Regions from separate parts of the Shewanella mesophila genome, predicted to be linked through region 2. Evidence: predicted binding sites of a transcription regulator. Region 2 holds the regulator's gene; each other region holds the start of a gene.
What was found. Region 2 encodes sigma-54, which starts transcription at its own class of promoters, with help from an activator protein. Its sites were predicted from a motif close to GTTGGCACGNNNNTNGNNT; they were not measured.
Positions count from the first base shown of each region.

Region 1: a site for sigma-54 is predicted at 4,509-4,527, ahead of K0I73_RS01915 (TorF family putative porin). Genes of this name have one in related genera too.
Region 3: a site for sigma-54 is predicted at 4,236-4,254, ahead of flgF (flagellar basal-body rod protein FlgF). Genes of this name have one in related genera too.

Region 1 is NZ_CP080421.1:417,588-424,163, forward strand. It holds gene K0I73_RS01895 (methyl-accepting chemotaxis protein) at 1-508, opposite strand, end outside; gene K0I73_RS01900 (alanine/glycine:cation symporter family protein) at 913-2,286, shown strand; gene K0I73_RS01905 (hypothetical protein) at 2,407-3,021, shown strand; gene K0I73_RS01910 (hypothetical protein) at 3,198-3,371, opposite strand; gene K0I73_RS01915 (TorF family putative porin) at 3,740-4,432, opposite strand; gene K0I73_RS01920 (HU family DNA-binding protein) at 4,672-4,944, opposite strand; gene K0I73_RS01925 (response regulator) at 5,092-5,889, opposite strand; gene K0I73_RS01930 (hypothetical protein) at 5,974-6,363, opposite strand; gene K0I73_RS01935 (DUF4240 domain-containing protein) at 6,508-6,576, shown strand, end outside.
Region 2 is NZ_CP080421.1:610,824-617,399, reverse strand. It holds gene lptB (LPS export ABC transporter ATP-binding protein) at 1-506, shown strand, start outside; gene K0I73_RS02755 (RNA polymerase factor sigma-54) at 635-2,128, shown strand; gene hpf (ribosome hibernation promoting factor) at 2,159-2,446, shown strand; gene ptsN (PTS IIA-like nitrogen regulatory protein PtsN) at 2,449-2,892, shown strand; gene rapZ (RNase adapter RapZ) at 2,889-3,743, shown strand; gene K0I73_RS02735 (HPr family phosphocarrier protein) at 3,733-4,005, shown strand; gene mgtE (magnesium transporter) at 4,132-5,499, shown strand; gene K0I73_RS02725 (response regulator transcription factor) at 5,590-6,285, shown strand; gene K0I73_RS02720 (sensor histidine kinase) at 6,329-6,576, shown strand, end outside.
Region 3 is NZ_CP080421.1:2,849,060-2,855,635, reverse strand. It holds gene K0I73_RS12630 (CheR family methyltransferase) at 75-914, shown strand; gene flgB (flagellar basal body rod protein FlgB) at 1,066-1,464, shown strand; gene flgC (flagellar basal body rod protein FlgC) at 1,467-1,886, shown strand; gene flgD (flagellar hook assembly protein FlgD) at 1,897-2,685, shown strand; gene flgE (flagellar hook protein FlgE) at 2,748-4,112, shown strand; gene flgF (flagellar basal-body rod protein FlgF) at 4,303-5,046, shown strand; gene flgG (flagellar basal-body rod protein FlgG) at 5,057-5,845, shown strand; gene flgH (flagellar basal body L-ring protein FlgH) at 5,855-6,529, shown strand; gene K0I73_RS12590 (flagellar basal body P-ring protein FlgI) at 6,540-6,576, shown strand, end outside.

The DNA of each region.
Region 1 (6,576 bases), 190 kb from region 2:
GTAAATGTGAGTCTTGGGTTAACTGTGCTTTGTCAGTCATCTGTTCGACTAACTCTGCATAGATGGAAACCAATTTAGCCCCAACTTGCGCGCCGGTAACATTGAGGCTTAGCTTCTGGCTAAACACTTGTTCAAATTGTTTGATAGCTTGGAGATAATCTTCAATCGCCGCTATTGCTTCTTGTAAGTGTTGGCGTTCTGTGGTGTCGTTTACATCGCCGAGATGCTGCTCGATGATGTGCTTAGATTTTTCGATTAGGCTGTGTAAGGTGTCTAACATAGCAGGATCACCCTTGGTCATATAGTCCAACCTGACAATCTTTGCGTTGAGTAATATTTCGTCTAGTTGGGTGATCGATTCTAACTTTTTAGTACTTGAGTCTATCGAGACAAGACCTTGATATCCTATCGCTGCGATAATTAAAATCAACAATAGTAGAGCCCCAAAGCCTAGTTTAAGCTTATTGGCCACAGATATATTGCTCAGTAGGCGACGTAAGCCTTCCATAAATTAGTACCCCATGTCTGATAGCTAAATCAGTTAACAAATGTCCGGCGATTGTAACTAACTTCAAAATGTCATTTTTTGATATGGTTAACTAAATTACAATATACTCAATATGTATGATGTTTGATTGTTGTAATCTGGTGTTTGGATCATTTCGATCTATAAGTTATTGCCGTTTAAGTAGCTATGCCGAGTATATGAGTAATAGACTTCTATTATTCTTTTTTGAGTTAGTTATTTAGTTTGCTGCAATATTTCCATCAATATCTGAATGAACATCTTTTTGTTTCAATTCGTTAACAATACTCGCTTTCATTTTGAGCACTTTTCGTTGTACTCTGGGATGCAATCAATTAAGTGTGGCGAAGATCACCTAAAATAACGATAAAAATGACGAGGTTTTAATGGAAGGAATTACTGAGTTTGTCAGTATGATCAACGGATTTGTATGGGGTACACCCATGCTGGTGATGATCTTAGGCGTGGGGCTATTTCTCTCGTTTGGTTTGAAACTAATGCCCATTTTAAAATTAGGCACGGGCTTTAAACTACTGTGGTCAGGACGTATTCCTGACAAAGATAAAAACATGAAAGGGGAGATCAGCCCTTTTAATGCCTTAATGACCTCACTCTCTGCCACGATTGGTACGGGGAATATTGCTGGCGTTGCGACCGCCATTTTTGTTGGCGGTCCAGGCGCACTGTTTTGGATGTGGTGTACAGCATTGGTCGGCATGGCGACTAAATTTGCCGAGGCGGTGTTAGCGGTTAAATATCGTGAAGTCGATGATAATGGCAACCATATCGGTGGCCCTATGTACTACATCAAGAATGGCCTTGGTAGTAAATGGGCTTGGTTAGGCACGGCATTTGCGTTATTTGGTTCGTTCGCCGGTTTTGGTATTGGCAATACAGTGCAAGCCAATTCTGTAGCGGATGCCTTAAGCAGTAACTTTGATATACCAACATGGGTTACTGGTGTGGTGTTGATGTTGCTGGTGGGAGCCGTGCTTGTCGGAGGCATTAAGCGTATTGCCGATGTGGCTGGCAAGTTAGTGCCACTGATGACAGTATTTTATATTGCTGCTGGACTGGCCGTATTGGTTGTAAATGCCGCTGAGTTACCCGCTGCTATCGCGTTAATTTTTCACAGTGCATTTAATCCTGTCGCGGCTCAAGGTGGGTTTGCTGGTGCAGCGGTTTGGGCTGCAATTCGCTTTGGTGTGGCGCGAGGTGTATTTTCAAATGAAGCGGGTCTGGGGAGTGCACCTATTGCCCATGCTTCGGCGCAAACGAATAATCCAGTAGCACAAGGTTTAGTTGCTATGCTTGGAACCTTTATCGATACCCTGATTGTATGTTCTATTACAGGTTTGGCTATCGTGGTTTCAGGTGCTTGGACATCGGGAGAAAATGGCGCAGCGTTAACCTCCTATGCCTTCTCACATGCCTTGCCTATGGGTAATTATATTGTCGCTATTGCGCTTTCAGTGTTCGCCTTTACCACTATTTTAGGGTGGAGCGTATACAGTGAAAAGTGCGTACAGTATCTGTTTGGCATTCGGGCGGTGAAACCTTTCCGTGTCATCTGGATCTTAGTTGTCCCTCTTGGGGCGGTAAGCTCACTCGATTTTATCTGGTTACTCGCCGATACCCTCAATGCGATGATGGCTATTCCTAACTTGATAGCATTGGCACTCCTAAGTCCTGTGGTGTTTAGTTTGACTCGAGAATATTTTATTAATAAGCGTCTACAAGAGGCTGAAGCTAAAGCATAACTTCTTGCCCATAAAAAAGCGCCAGCAGGCGCTTTTTTATCTCTTAAATTTGCTGCAGTCACCAATCTACGTGCAGCATCGAATACTTTTTAAGTTCGAAATTGATTAAAGGTTCACTTCTTGAGTGTCAAACTCTATTCGGTGGTCGGTGCTGCCATGCTGATTATTGCCCTTTTTCTTACCGCTTCATTAACACTGGCGACGCTCTGGAGTATTGGGGGGATTTTGCTGTCGGCTGTGATGGTTCAGCAAGGGTTAAATGATCAAATTATTGCCACGATCGCGCTGTCCGATACAGGCGCTTCGGTCGAAGCATGGAGTGGTATGGTATTGCCCTTAGTGGTGATTGTCGTGGCCCAAGGTTTTACGAGTGCAGCAAGGCAGAAGGCTAATAAGGTGCAAGCGGTGGCGCAGCAAGCGATTGAGCACGGTGCGACTCTGGCGCTGGCGGGTGAACAGCGTTTAGGGCAAGTGTTAACCCAGGCTAATCAAGATGCGACCGAACTCAGTAACCTGGCTATCGACCTAGATATGCAAGCGGTTGCCTTGCATAGCCAAGTGAATCAACTCAATGTTAACTGCGAGTCTCAAGCCAGTGCGGCAGAGGAGATGAGTCAGCAGGTTTATCGTATGACGCAAGATATGGCGCAATCGGAGCAGTTTATGGCGGAGTTAAAGCAACGCTGCCAATCGATACATAGGCAAACGCCAGCAGTGAAGTGGCTACCAGTGTAGTAAATACCAACCAAGTATCTGAGTCCGTTGCGGTTGAGGGCGAGCAACTGGTCAAGCGCGTTTAGAGCTTGAAGTCACTCGCGAGCAGCTTAACCGTAGTCGTAGCATGTCATAACGCTTAATCCATTAGGGTAGACTCGATACACATAGGTATTGGCTACCCTAATCTTCACTGCTCAATAGAAATCACCGCCCATTGCCCGCTTTAGCGCCGCCTCTTCGAGTAGCTCTTCGAGGCGTCTTTTTACTTCACGCCTGTGTTGTAACTCACATGCTGCCTTAGGGTTTTTAGGCCTAGTTATCGCTTCGATCTCTGCATCGTTTGGAATAACATCAAGTAATTGAGCCATAGCGGACTCCTTAATAACTCAAATCCAGTACCTTTAGCACTTTGTGGTGCTCTTTGGCACAACAAGCTTTGACTATATGCACAGGGCCAAAGCGATAGTAGTACCAATCGTATTAACTATTTAATTGGATTGGTATAGATGGCGCTTTGTAATGGGTTAACTTATTGTTCAATGAGTTAGTTTCACATTAGCGAGCGCTAATGAGAAAAATAGCAGGGAGTTTAAAATCTTTTTGAGATCGAGTTAACACAATTGTATTTACTTATATTCTGTAGGTTTTTTGTGAGATTTTAATTGTAAGACTTTGAATTTAAATGCTTTAAGTTATGGCTGCCACCTAATTTAGTGGCAGCTCATTTAAATAAAGATCACAAATCGAAGCTATAGCTATAGCCGATAAGGACTTTCGGATCGTCATCTTGAAGATCGGTATCGCTGACGGTAAATGAAAAGCTACCAAAGTCAGTATCTTTACTTAGTGATACTGAGTAGTCGCTGTAGTTGTCTTCATCAAACCAAGCTTCAACTACGTCGCCCGTTGAGTAACCATAGTGGGCAGAAAGGGATAGCGTTTCTGACAATGGAAAGCTTACGCCTGCATCTATGTAGCTCATATCTTCATTGTCATAAGGGGCGCTGGCGACGTCACTGCCGGCATTAACTATGGTGGAATAGCTCAAGCTTAACCATTTCCAGCTCACTCCTAATTTAACCTCTCCAAAATCAATACTGCCAGCATTGTCAGGATAAGCATAATAGAGGTAGCTGACATTATATCCAAAGTCTTCGCCTATGCTGCCTGCATAGCCACCGTAGAAATCGAGTTCATATGTTGTATCATCGCCAAAATCGACATTAGACGCCCAAGTACCGAGGTAGAAGCCACTGTCGTGCTCGTAATCAATACCGCCTTGAACAGCCGCCGAATCATCGGTTTGCGTTACGCCTCTCCACAAATAGTTAGAAGTCACACCTGCATTGCCGGTGACACTAGCGCTGGCTGGTAAGGCAATCATCATGGTTCCCGCAAGGATGCTAAGGGTTTGAAGTGCTCGTTTCATACTCATTCCTTTTTATTAGTCTATGGGAGCGGCCTAGCGCTATAGTTGTAAGTATTGTTAGGCTGCAAATAAGCCAAAGCGAAGAGTATGCCAACTTTTTAATTGTTTTAATTCAATGTTTTAAAAATAAGCGCGCTGAAATAGCAATGGATATTGACTAATAATGAGGCAAGATTGCACATTCTTGGTGCATAAAAAAACCTCCAAAAAGGAGGTTTTTTAATGGGTTAAAGCAGTGTTTAGTTAACGCTGTCTTTTAGCGTTTTACCCGCTTTAAACTTAGGTACAGTCGCTGCAGGGATCTGGATCTCTTTACCTGTTTGTGGGTTGCGACCGGTACGAGCTGCACGGTTTGTCGTTTCAAAAGAACCAAAACCTACAATAGAGATTTTCTCGCCGTTCTTCATCGCTTCCGCTACAGTTTCTTCGAATGATTTTAATGCACGTGCAGCTTCAGCTTTAGTTAGTTCAGCGCTTTCCGCTATTTTTGCAACAAGTTCAGTTTTATTCATTTGGATAGTCTCTTCTTTCCGTAGATTTAGTATTACCAATTACATTAGGCACTTGCAATTGCTGAACTTAACATGCCACAAGCATTGCTATAATGAAAGCGGTTTTATGCCGATAAATGGTGGTTTCAGTCAAATTTTGCAAAAATGTTAATCGTCGAGCAATGAATAGAGCAGCTGTTTCACCAATTGTGGTTCAAAAGGCTTATCACATAATGCATTGACCCCAGCTTGAGAGACATTGCTTAGGTGAGCATCATTAGCTTCGGATGATACCATGAGTATAGGTATGTGCGATTGTTGACTGTGATTCCGAATATATTGGGTTAAGGCTAAACCATCGGCATTGGGCATGTTGTAGTCGGTGATCACCAAGTCATACATATTGTTCTTCATCAACTCGATCGCTTCGGCGCCATCGCTGGCTTCGGTGATCAGTTTTAAGCCTAAGTTAGTGATGGTACGCCTGATAATGTTTCTTGCCATCTTGCTATCATCGACCACGAGTACTCTGATGTTATGTACATCGAAATGTTCCAAGTCCAGCTCATCATTACTTAGCAGGTCGATGGTCGCATTGAGGGCTTTGCCTAGATGTTCTGAGGAAAAAGGTTTAGGTAAAATGGAAACCACACCCGATTGGCGATAGATTTCAAGTTGTTCTCGGCGGCACTCGCTAGAAACGAGCATAAACTGAATGTCACAGAAGGCGTCAGTTTCTTTTATCACCTTAAGCAACTCTAAAGCCGTACCATCTTCGAAATGCATCGCACTGGCGATCAAATCGGGATGGTGACGGGTCATAATGGCTAACGCGTCCTGTAGATTACTTGCTGTTTGGATGTTGCTAATCCCTTCTTGGCTTAAGCGACTGGTAATAATTTTACGTTGTGTATCAGATGGCTCGACCAGGAGAATGGATAGTTCACTCGGAGATAAGGTGCCCATAATTACGGCTCTCGGCTTATTTAGTTGTGGTCATATTGGGGTGTCAAACTAGCTTAATGTTAACACGTTAGCAACAATTAGACGCTAGTCTTGTGGTGGATTTAAGTATTGTTTCGTTGATTGGGCAAAAGCTACCCACCACTGAAATGAGAGTAAAACCAACACGACCGCTGCGATTAAGGGGATAGGAATATTCTGACCATTAAATACGACCTTAACATCCTCCGGCGTAATTTGATAAGCGATGACTGCAGTTGCCCCGAGGGCGGTAAACCCAAGGGTCTGAATTCCAATATAAATTTTAAGTACCAGACTTGCCCAAGCGGTTCTCATCAACAAGCCTATTAATACAGGGATCACACCTGCAGTAAATAGATCTAAGCTTTGGATTTCGAAGGCGCGCCAAAGGGCGAGTACAGTGCCTAGAGTATATAAACAGATAAGTATGATTAGAGCTAAGCTGGGTCGATTCATGAATGATGTCGGTAACAAATTTGCTAGCGAGTGTAGAAAAAACAGTACTATTAGTCCAATTTTTTAAAGTGATCGGCAAAGCCTAGCTGCTGGTAAGGGCTTCTTAGGTTAATATGATGACGATTTTTTAGGGTCGAGAGTGATATGACAGAAACTGAATTTTGGCGATTAGTAAAGCGAGATACTGCCGATCAAGATCAACAAAGCCTAGCT
Region 2 (6,576 bases):
TGCGAGCCCGTAAAGGGATTGGCTATCTGCCACAAGAAGCGAGTATCTTTAGAAAGCTTTCGGTACGTGACAACATCATGGCAGTACTGCAAACACGAAGAGAACTCAGCAACGATCAACGTGAAGAGCAATTAGAACATCTACTCGAAGAGTTCCACATCACTCATATTCGTGACAGTCAAGGCATGGCACTATCGGGAGGCGAACGTCGCCGAGTTGAAATCGCCAGAGCATTAGCCGCTAATCCTAAGTTTATTTTGCTCGATGAGCCCTTCGCTGGCGTCGATCCTATATCGGTTATCGACATCAAAAAGATCATCGAACAGCTGAAAAATCGCGGACTAGGTGTATTAATCACCGACCATAATGTGCGCGAAACTCTCGATGTTTGTGAGAAAGCTTACATTGTGAGTCATGGCAATTTGATTGCCGAGGGAACTCCTGCTGAAATCTTAGACAACCAGCAAGTACGAGCAGTGTACTTAGGTGAACAATTCAAGCTATAGTTAATCTTATAAGCGATCGGCATAGGTTAAATACCTTGCCGTACATAATTAATATTTGCCTTTAACGACTTAAGGCCACCAACAAAGCTTTCTCATTTTATAATTAGAAACAAGGGAATAGCAGTACGATGAAAGCGTCACTTCAGCTCAAAATGGGTCAGCATTTAACCATGACACCCCAATTACAGCAAGCAATTCGTTTGTTGCAATTGTCGTCATTGGAGCTGCAACAAGAGATCCAGCAGGCATTAGAATCTAACCCGCTTTTAGAGTTAGATGAGGAGCAAGAGGGCGCCGACAACGGCGCTCGAGAAGAGCGCAATGATAACAATGAAACCTACGAGGTCGACTATGAAAACAAGCTACAAGTCGACTCGAGTGAAGATAATTCTGGCTTAGAAACATCCGACGCGCTCACCCAAGATTCCATGCCCGATGAACTCCCAGTTGATACTACATGGGATGAGGTATACACAGCGTCACCTAACTCCAGTTCGGGGGCAATGCGCGACGATGATATGCCTTTTCAAGGGGAAACTAGTGAAGGCTTGTATGAACACCTCGAGTGGCAAAAAAATCTTACTCCCTTTTCTGATAACGACTTAGCCATCGCTACCGCAATTATCGATGCCATCGACGAACGCGGTTACCTCACTCAAACCTGCGACGATATTCTTGAGGCCATGGGCGATCCAGAAATTGAACTGGATGAAATAGAAGCGGTACTAAAGCGCGTCCAACATTTCGATCCTGTTGGCGTTGCAGCGCGAGATCTCAGCGAATGTTTAACTATTCAGCTAGCACAATACGGTAATGATACCCCTCATATTGCCAATGCAAGAATGTTGATTAGCGAACATCTAGATCTTATCGCTGGTAGAGATTTTCGCCTATTGATGCGAAAAACTAAGTTAAAAGAAGACGATTTACGCGATGCTATCTCACTGATACAGACTCTCAATCCACGTCCAGGTTTGGCTATTACTGCCAGCCGAGACGAATATGTTATCCCGGATGTCACCGTGACGAAGAAAAAAGGTCGTTGGGTCGTAGAGCTTAATCCCGATAGTATGCCTAAGATTAATGTAAACCAGCATTATGCCGCAATGGCTCGCAGCACTAAGAGTCAGGCCGATGGACAATTTATTAGAGGTCACCTACAAGAAGCTAAATGGTTCTTGAAAAGTTTAGAGAGTCGCAACGAAACCCTGTTAAAAGTCACTAACTGTATTGTTGATTTTCAACAAGGCTTCTTTGAGTTTGGTGAAGAAGCGATGAAGCCGATGGTGTTAAACGATATTGCTGAAGCCGTTGAAATGCATGAGTCGACCATCTCTCGAGTAACAACGCAAAAGTATATGCACACCCCGAGAGGCATTTTTGAACTAAAATACTTCTTCTCTAGCCATGTGGGAACCGACGATGGCGGAGAGTGCTCTTCTACTGCAATACGAGCATTTATCAAAAAGCTCGTCGCAGCAGAAAACCAGAAGAAGCCGTTAAGCGACAGCAAAATGGCGCAACTTTTGGCAGAACAAGGCATTAAAGTCGCAAGACGGACAATTGCTAAATATCGAGAGGCTATGTTGATACCGCCATCGAACCAACGTAAAAGTTTGTAATCAACAACTGGAAACCGGAGGAGTGAATTTATGCAAATAAACCTTACAGGGCACCACATTGAGATAACCCAATCTCTACGGAACTATGTTGAAGAGAAATTCACAAAGCTTGAACGACATTTCGATCAGATCAATAATGTCCACGTTGTATTAAATGTCGAAAAATTGATGCAAAAAGTTGAAGCAAAGTTACATCTCCGAGGTGGAGAAGTCTTCGCAACATCGGAACACGCGGATATGTACGCCGCGATAGACTCCCTGATCGATAAATTAGATCGTCAGGTCATTAAACACAAAGAGAAGCAAACTAAACATTAACGATGGAACTTAGTACCATCCTGCGGCCGGAGTGCACAACCTGCGCCACTCCGGGCAGTAAGAAAAAGGTACTGGAACTTATCAGCGACTTAGCCGCTGTCCAGTACCCCACCCTTTCCTCTCAAGAGATCTTTGAAAGCCTTCTGGCGAGAGAGAAAATGGGCAGCACAGGTATAGGCAATGGTATTGCGATTCCTCATGGGCGACTAACCAACATAGATCAACCCGTCGCCGTGCTGATAAAATGTGCTGAACCAATCGCATTTGATGCAATTGATAACCAGCCCGTCGATATCTTATTTGCGTTACTCGTGCCCGCAGATCAATGCGAGCAACACCTTAGTACACTAGCCGCTATGGCTGAGAAGTTAAATGATAAAGTTATCATGAAACAACTAAGGAAAACTCAAGATGAAGCAGAGCTCTATCAGGTGATCACCCAATGAAGTTAGTCATAGTATCCGGGCGCTCAGGATCGGGAAAGTCAGTAGCACTAAGAGTGTTAGAAGATCTCGGATACTACTGTGTCGACAATCTGCCACTGCAGATGATGGAGTCACTGTTAGCCCAGCTTAAAGGCAGCAACGATCTGGTCGCCATCAGTGTCGATGTTCGCAATATGCCGACCCAAGATATCCAGCTAGATAAGCAGTTTGCTAACCTTCCGAAAGATATCGAATTATTAAGCTTCTTTCTTAACTCATCAGATGAAGTGCTGCTTAAACGCTACAGCGAGACCCGCAGGTTACACCCGCTATCTCGTGCTCAAGTCTCCCTGAAGGAAGCGATTAGACTTGAAGGGAGAATGCTCGAGCCGATCGCTAAGTTAGTCGATCATTATATCGATACCTCCAGCCTCAACATCTATGACTTAAGTGACAGAGTAAGAGAGATCTTACTTGGCACCATTGATAAAGAGTTAGTGATCAACTTTGAATCATTTGGCTTTAAATACGGGATGCCCACTGAAGCCGATTTTATGTTTGATGTACGTTTCTTACCTAATCCTCACTGGGAACAAGAGCTAAGGCCACTAACGGGCCTAGATGAGCCAGTACAGCAATTCTTAAGTCAGCAACCCTTAGTGAATAAGTTTATTTGGCAAATAGAGAATCTTATCGAGACCTGGCTACCTCATCTTGAGCGTAACAATCGCAGCTATCTCACCATCGCTATTGGCTGCACTGGAGGCCAACATAGATCTGTCTATGTCACCGACCAGCTCGCTAAATTATTTAATAAGGGCAAACACAAGGTTCAAGCGCGACACAGAGAGTTGAAGCGACATGAAGCTTGAGCGCCAGCTAACCATCTGCAATAAACTCGGCCTACATGCAAGGGCGGCAACCAAACTGGCGGTATTGGCGGCAAAGTTTGATGCTCAAGTCACCTTGATTCAAGGAGATAAGCAAGCCTCTGCCGCAAGTGTGTTAGGCTTACTCATGCTTGAAACTGGTATGGGGAAAACCATTACGATCACTAGTGAGGGTAAAGATGCGTTAGCAGCACTCGATGCCATCAGCGCGCTTATTGACGCTAAATTCGAAGAAGCCGTATAATCTGCCCACCGTTAGTTGATGCCGCTAACGTTTTTTATCGCTATAAGTAGCACGCTCCGTTCTATAATAATCATCAACTTACATACCCAAAAGCTGATTTAGTCATTTTGATTCCTCGGGGGAGCCATGCCGATTGAAGTATTAGATAGTGAAACCACAGATCAGCGGATGCACCGGCTTACTCAAGCCCTTAGTAGCGGTATGTTTGTCCACGTGCGCAATATGCTCCAGGACATGGCGGCATCCGACATCGCCTTTATCTTAGAGTCATCGCCACCACGTACTCGTCAAGTATTGTGGCAGCTTATCGATCAAGCCCATACGGGCGAAATCTTAGATGAACTCGGTGAGGAACTAAAAGATCATCTTATTACCCAGATGAGCCCAGAGCGTGTCGCTAAGGCCGCCGAAGGTATGGATACCGATGATCTCGCCTACATTCTGCGTAGCTTACCCGACAGTGTATTTAATCAAGTTCTTCAGTCGATGAGTTCACAAGATAGATCTCGTGTCGAGCAAGCACTCTCCTATCCCGAAGATACCGCCGGAAGTCTGATGAATACCGATACGGTAACCCTTAGGCCTGATGTCAATATCGATGTCATTCTTCGTTATCTGCGTATTCGCGGTGAGCTGCCTGAGGCCACAGATACCCTATATGTGGTCGATAAACATGATAGCCTTCTTGGCGGGGTAAGAATTGCAGATCTACTCACCTGCGATCCCAATGCATCGGTGCGAGATATCATGAATGACGATCTCGAAGGCATACCTGTAGCCATGGATGACAGCGAAGTCGCTCAGCTGTTCGAGCGGCACGACTGGGTGTCCGCCCCCGTAGTGGAAGAACAGACTAATCGATTGCTAGGCCGTATTACTATCGATGATGTGGTTGACGTGATCCGTGAAGATGCCGAACACTCAATGATGGGTATGGCTGGTATGGATGATGACACAGATACCTTCGGTCCCGTGCTAAAGAGTACATTTAGACGCTCGCTCTGGCTTACGATCAATCTATTCGCTGCACTGCTCGCCGCATCGGTCAGTAACATGTTTGAAGGGACCCTGGAGAAGTTTGCCACCATAGCGATTTTAATGACTATCGTACCGAGTATGGGTGGAGTGGCTGGTAATCAGACCTTAGCATTGGTCATTCGCGGCATAGCCCTAGGCCAAATCGGCCAGAGTAACTCCCGCTGGCTGATCGGTAAGGAGCTCGCTATTGGCTTTCTCAACGGGCTGCTTTGGTCGATATTGGTTTTTGCTGCTGTGTGGCTATGGAAAGGAGATATCGCCCTTGGCGGCCTGATAGGCGGCGCAATGCTGATCAATATGACGGTCGCGGGATTAGCTGGTGCCTGTATACCCTTGTTATTAAAGAAACTGAATATCGATCCCGCACTAGCCGGCGGTATGGTGCTCACTACGGTTACCGATGTTATTGGATTATTTGCTTTTCTTGGTTTGGCAACGCTGTTTTTGTTGCACTAACAAACCTGTCTAGAGCGGGAGTAAACCTGAACTTTAGACCAAGTTTTCAAACTAATGTAGACTCACTGCCATGCAAATGGAGATGGTTCGATGCATAATGCACAAATCCTGATAGTTGAAGATAATCCTGATGTGGCCGGGATATTAGCCGATTTCCTTGAATCACTGGGGGCTATAGTCGACTTTGCCACCAATGGTGAACATGGCTACCAACTCGCCAGTGACAACAACTTCGATGCCATCATCTTAGATCTAATGCTACCTAAAATGGACGGATTAACTGTCGCTGAAAACTTGCGTAACCAAGGATGCACCACTCCAATCCTGATGCTCACCGCTCTCGACACTAAACAAGACTTACTCAAAGGCTTTAGCTCTGGTGCCGATAATTATCTCCCTAAACCGTTCGATTTAGATGAACTCGCTGCTCGCCTAAGGGCCCTAATCAAACGTCATCGGGGCAATGTTGCCAAAGGCGTTTTGCGTTACGGTTCGCTAGAGTTAAATACCGCAGAGCACAGTGCCTATCGTAACGGACAAAAGCTGGTGCTCACCCCAACCTGCTATCAGATATTGCAGCTGCTAATGAACCGGGCGCCAAATATAGTCAAACGGGAAGAACTGATACAGTTGCTCTGGGGCGAACAAACCCCAAGTGCCGACAGCCTGAGAAGTCATATGTATCAGTTACGAAATCAAGTGGATAAACCCTTTGAGTTTCCTATGATCACCACAGTACCTAAAGTGGGGTTCAAACTTGAATCAGAGCCTAATGCACCAGAATAACCACTCCAAGGGCCAAAAAAGCGCCAGCAGCTTGACGCGAAAAATGACATTGTATTTCAGTGCTATCGCGTTATTAGTAGGTGCTATTTTATATCTATTAAGCCTATCTTTGCTCAACTGGGTTGAAGATGAGCTTAATCGCCGTACATTAGTGCAGATGGCGCCTAGCGCCATTAGTGCTTTTCAAGCAGGTGCCCAGTCCCCTTTGGCAATAGGCACAACCATACAAGCTTTTAATGATTTGAAAGAATTGCCACCTTCTTTTGAAGCCGCTAAAAAACTACCCGTCGG
Region 3 (6,576 bases), 2.1 Mb from region 2:
CATGTATAACGCTGAGCTGTTTAAAGCTTGCTATAGTGTATGTTGTAGCCTGTTTTCTTTTTTGATATTGGGATATCAAGGTGCCGAATAAATCACTTGCAGAAGCTGAGTACAACCAATTTAGATTATTTCTGGAACAACACAGCGGTATAGTGTTGGGCGATAATAAGCAATATTTAGTACGTAGTCGCTTAGCGCCCTTGATGGGGAAACATAACCTACCATCGTTGTCAGAAGTGGTTAAGCATTCTATGAAGCCCGCCGAGCGTCAGTTACGGGCTGAGGTGATCGATGCGATGACCACTAACGAAACGTTATGGTTCCGTGACCGCTACCCTTTTGAATTGCTTGCTAATAGTTTATTGCCCGAATACTCTCGCTTGGGACGCCCGTTAAAAATCTGGTCAGCAGCCTGCTCTTCAGGCCAAGAACCTTATTCTCTGGCGATGACCATATTAGAATATCAACAACGTAAACCTGGAGCATTGCCTGGAAGTGCGTCAATTTTAGCGACAGATCTATCACCATCTATGTTGGAGCGTTGCAAAAATGCTGAGTACGATAATTTGGCGCTAGGTAGAGGGTTGTCGGATGAGCGTAAGCGTCAGTTTTTTGAGTCTTCAGGTACGAGTTCCATGACGATAAAGGCGAACGTTAAACGTTTAGTCAATTTTAGAGCGCATAATTTATTAGATAGTTATACCTTGCTCGGTAAATTCGACATAATCTTCTGTCGTAATGTACTGATCTATTTTGCCCCAGAGGCAAAGGCTAAAATCTTGCGGCAATTTGCTGCCGCATTAAATCCTAAGGGAATCCTTTTTTTAGGTGCATCAGAGTCTATCGCAGGGTTGACGGAAGAGTTTGATATGGTCCGTTGTAATCCTGGGATCTACTATCAAAAGCGTACCTAGTCATCTTTACGTTTGAAATTACAGTAATAATAATGTCAGCCAAGGCTGGCATTTTTTATGCCTGCTTCATTGTTAATCTAATTAGCGCTTACCAACTTTATTTGGCACGACTATTGCTTTGATTATTGCATCTGTATGAGGAGGCAATTTTATGGCGATTAGTTTTGATAAGGCACTGGGGGTGCATCAGTATACTTTGGGGATACGCTCGGCGCGTGCTCAAGTTATCTCCTCCAATATTGCCAATGCCGATACTCCTCATTACAAAGCTAAAGATCTCGATTTTGATAAGGCATTGCAGGCGGCACGAACCACTCAAAGTGGACTGGCTATGAGTCGCAGTAATGAAAAACACTTTGATTTGGCAGCTCTTAGTCAACAACACATTAGTTATAGAGTGCCGAACCAGCCCGATACAGGTGATGGTAATACGGTAGATATACAGCAAGAGCAGTCTGAGTTTATGCAAAATGCGCTGGAATATCAGATGTCACTCGGTTTTTTAGACAGTAAGTTTTCTGGTCTAAAAAAGGCACTTAAAGGAAATTAATTATGAGCTTATTTAATATCTTTGATGTAGCAGGCTCAGGCATGTCGGCTCAGTCAATTCGGTTGAATACAACCGCGAGTAATATTGCAAACGCTGATTCCGTTTCGAGCAGTATCGATCAGACTTATCGTGCGCGTCATCCTGTATTCGAAGCCGAGATGGCCAAAGCGTCTCATCAGCAACAAACCTCTCAGGGCGTAAAAGTCTCAGGGATTGTGGAAAGTGATAAACCATTACAGAAGGAATACTCTCCGGATCATCCGTTAGCGGATGCCGATGGCTATATCTATAAACCGAATGTAAATGTGATGGAAGAGATGGCAAATATGATCTCGGCATCACGCTCTTATCAAATGAACGTACAAGTTGCTGAGGCGGCAAAATCTATGCTGCAGCAAACATTACGTATTGGCAATTCCTAGGAGGTAAGCAGTGAGCCTCATTAATCCTTTAAGCAGTCAATCTCCACTCAGCGCTCAAGCGCAAAGTGGTCAGTCGATTGCGCCGCAGTCGACGAGTACTCAAACTTCGTCGCAAACGGAAACAACCGGAAACCCGTTTCTTGACGGTATTCGTTTACCCCAAGAGTCCAATATTCCAGAAGCAAAAAGTCAGGAGTTAACCCAAGAAGACTTTTTCTCTTTGCTCAGTCAACAGTTGTCGATGCAAGACCCGTTTAAGCCTGTGGACAATGATCAGATGATTGCACAAATGGCTTCATTTTCGACGGTTGATGGTATTACCAAGTTGAATGAAGAGATTGTTAATCTCAATACGGTGATGACATCAAGCCAAGCGCTGCAGGCATCTGGATTGGTAGGACAGAAGGTATTGATCCCATCGGATACTGGGCATATATCTGCTGAAGACCCAACGTTGAAAGGGATTGTTAGTACGCCAGAAGCAATTGAAAAAATTACTGTTCGTATCGAAGATGAGAAAGGACAGCTGGTTAAAACCTTTACGATTGATGGCAGCGCAGGTGGCAATATTGATGTCGCTTGGGATGGCCTAGATAAAAATGGTGAACCTGTGACCAGTGGTAATTACTCGATTAAAGCGAGTGGACTGGTCGATGGTGAAAGTCAAGATTTGGCTGTTTCAACTTATGCGCATGTCACTAGCGTGTCTTTAGGAACGGCTAGTACGGGGGCAATTTTGAACCTTAGAGGCATTGGCGGTATTAAGTTAGGTGATGTACTTGCCGTTTCTGAAACATAGATGAAGCAGAGAGTTAGGGCATAAGGTCCAAGACGAAAAATTGATATTTAATGAGGTGAATTATGTCATTTAACATTGCATTGAGTGGTATAGCGGCAGCGCAGAAAGATTTGAATACCACCGCAAATAACATTGCTAATGTCAATAGTATCGGCTTTAAAGAGTCGAGAGCTGAATTTGCAGATGTATATGCAAACTCTATTTTTGCTAATGGTAAAACGGCTGTCGGTGGTGGTGCCACTACCAGCCAAGTTGCGCAGCAGTTTCATCAGGGGAGTCTGCAATTTACTAACAATGCACTGGACATGGCCATTAACGGCAGTGGTTTTTTTGTTACCTCATCAAGTGTGGGGTCTCAAGACTTAACCTATACAAGAGCTGGTGCGTTTAAAGTTGATGCAAACAGCTACCTTGTAGATTCACAAGGGAATTTTTTGCAGACATTTGAGGTGGATAAAGAGGGGAATTCAACTTCAGTGAGCTTAACCGAGACTAAACCTGTTAGAATCCCTGACACTGCTGGTAGCCCGAAGAAGACGGAGAACATAGGTATACAGATGAACCTCAATGCTGGCGATTCAACTCATGATCCAGCGCTTTTCGATCCAAGTGATCGAGATACTTATAATAACTCTACTGCTATTACCATGTATGATTCTCTGGGAGAGCCGCATGTGATGACCACCTACTTCGTTCGTCCACAGGATGCCGCCTATAATGGCGAAAGCAATTGGGTTGCCTTCTATGCGGTTGACGGTAAGCAAGTAAATGTGGCTGGTGCCGCAGGGGTTTACGATAGGGATACTACTGGAGATGGGTTAGCTGATACGCTCGATGTTCCCGCTGTTACAGCCGGCGGTTGGAAGGGAGCGGTAATTAAGTTTGATGAGTTAGGCTCTCATACGTCGACTGACCCCGCAACGATCGTTACAGAGTCATTGGGCAATGGCGGTGCCGACGTGCTGGGGCCAGGTACTGATGGCTCTCAAACCTTGACCATAGACTTTGAAAACCCAACTCAGTATGCATCTACCTTTGAAGTGACTGAGTTGACCCAAGATGGTACTACGGTTGGCCGTCTGACAAATGTCGAGGTTGGCGCTGATGGACAGATCAATGCTAGCTATAGTAATGGAGCGACTGTCGCCTTGGCTAGAGTTGCTTTGGCACGTTTTGCCAACGAACAGGGTTTGACTCAAGTGGGTAATACTTCATGGAAGGCGAGTTTAGATTCTGGTGCAGCGCTTGCTGGTGAGGCTAATAGCGGTACTTTTGGTAGTATCCGATCGTCGGCATTAGAACAATCGAATGTCGATTTAACCACTGAGCTGGTGGATCTGATTTCCGCTCAGCGTAACTTCCAGGCAAACTCTCGAACGTTAGAGGTGAATAACACACTTCAGCAAACAGTGTTACAGATCCGATAGTTTACTTGCATTAAAGAGTGTTGCCGATGCGGCAACACTCTTCCGTTCTTGGTTATTTTAGTCTCTAGCGTTCACTCCCGTTCTCCTATCTCATTGATTCTAGGCTCTAGCCATTCACTATCTCTTGGCATGATGTTTGCTTCGTACTGTTATTAGACAGTTTTTAGTTGAAACATTGACGGAGCAGCAAGTGGATAAATTACTCTATGTCGCCATGAGCGGTGCCAAGCAGAATATGAATTCGCTGGCCGTACGAGCGAACAATCTTGCCAATGCCAATACTGACGGCTTTAAGTCAGATTTAGAGCAAGCACGCTCAATGCAAGCCTTTGGTGAAGGTTTGCCGACACGGGTATTTTCGATGACAGAGAATCCTTCGGCAGACTTCTCTAATGGTCCAATAAAGACCACTGGCCGCGATCTGGATATTGCCGTAAAGGGTAATGGTTGGATTGCCGTGCAGGGGGCTGATGGCGGCGAAGCCTATACTCGCTCTGGAAGCTTAAGTTTTGACACCACAGGATTACTTCGTAACGATCGTGGCAACCCTATTATGGGTGATGCTGGTCCCATCGTATTACCTCTGCCTATTGAGAAAATTGAAATTGCTCAAGATGGGGTGATTTCAGTAAGGCCGTTAGGGGCCACCGCAGAGGTCATTGAAGAGGTGGGGCGAATCAAGCTGGTTAATCCAGGTAATCAAAATCTGATGCGAGGAGAGGATGGCTTATTTCGTCAAATGTCTGGCGAAGTCGCCGCAGCCGATCCTTTTGTATTTGTTGAGAGTGGTGCCGTCGAAGGGAGCAATGTTAATGCTGTCGATGAGATGGTGTCGTTAATCGATTTGCAGCGTCAATTTGAGATGCAAGTCAAAATGATGAAAACCGCCGAAGAGATGGATCAAGCCTCTTCGTCATTAATGCGCATTAGTTAGGAGATAGATTATGCATCCTGCGTTATGGATTAGTAAGACTGGCTTAGATGCCCAGCAGACAGATATCTCGGTGATTTCTAACAATGTGGCTAATGCGAGCACCGTTGGCTACAAGAAAGGTCGAGCGGTATTTGAAGATTTGCTTTATCAAACCGTTAATCAGGCGGGAGGGATTAGTGCATCTAATACCAAACTGCCGAACGGTCTCAATATTGGTGCCGGTACCAAGGTTGTTGCTACGCAAAAGGTGTTTACGCAAGGCAATATGCTAACCACCGATAACTCATTGGATTTAATGATTGAAGGTCCCGGATTTTTTGAAGTACAGATGCCCGATGGCACAGCCGCCTATACGCGAAATGGTCAGTTTACCTTAGATGATACCGGGCAAATCGTCACGCCAGGCTCTGGATATGTGTTACAGCCTTCGATCACTATTCCTGATAATGCCACGAGTATTACTGTTTCGTCAGAAGGTGAAGTGTCGGTTAAAACCCCTGGCACAGCAGAAAACCAAGTTGTCGGCCAGTTGACTATGTCTGATTTCATCAATCCGAGCGGACTCGATCCTATGGGGCAAAACCTCTATACCGAGACTGGCGCTAGTGGTACACCCATTCAAGGGACTGCTTCACTCGATGGTATGGGGGCTATTCGTCAGGGAGCACTTGAAACATCAAATGTTAACGTCACAGAAGAGTTAGTTAACCTTATTGAAAGCCAACGTATTTATGAAATGAATTCCAAAGTTATTTCGGCGGTCGATCAGATGTTGTCTTACGTGAACCAGAATTTGTAGAGGCTTATCATGACTAAGTATCTCATTCTCGCAGCAGCCATTACGTTGGTTGGATGTAACTCAACTAACAATAAACCGATAGCGGATGATCCCTATTTCGCGCCTGTTTATCCGGAGGCGCCGCCAACTAAAATCGCCGCGACTGGCTCAATGTATCAAGATAGTCAGGCATCGAGTCTGTACTCGGACATCAAGGCGTTAAAAGTCGGTGACATTATTACCGTTATTCTTGAGGAGTCGACCCAGGCTAAAAAGAGTGCGACCAACGAGATAAAGAAAGGCTCGGATATGACTCTCGACCCAATTTATGCGGGTGGAGGCAATGTGACTATTAGTGGCTCGCCAATCGATTTACGTTACAAAGATAGTATGAACACCAAGCGAGAGTCTGACGCCGATCAAAGCAATAGTTTATCGGGCAGTATCTCGGCGAATGTAATGCAAGTGTTAAACAATGGCAACTTAGTGATTCGCGGTGAAAAGTGGATAACCATCAACAACGGTGATGAGTTCGTTCGCGTGACCGGAATTGTTCGCTCTCAAGATATTCGCCCAGATAACACGATTGATTCTCAACGGGTAGCGAATGCTCGCATCCAATATAGCGGTACTGGAACATTCGCCAATGCCCAAAAAGTAGGTTGGTTGAGTCAATTTTTCATGAGTGACTGGTGGCCTTTCTAGGAGTGATGTCATGAAATTAAAAATCATATTAGCTTGTGCATTAATGG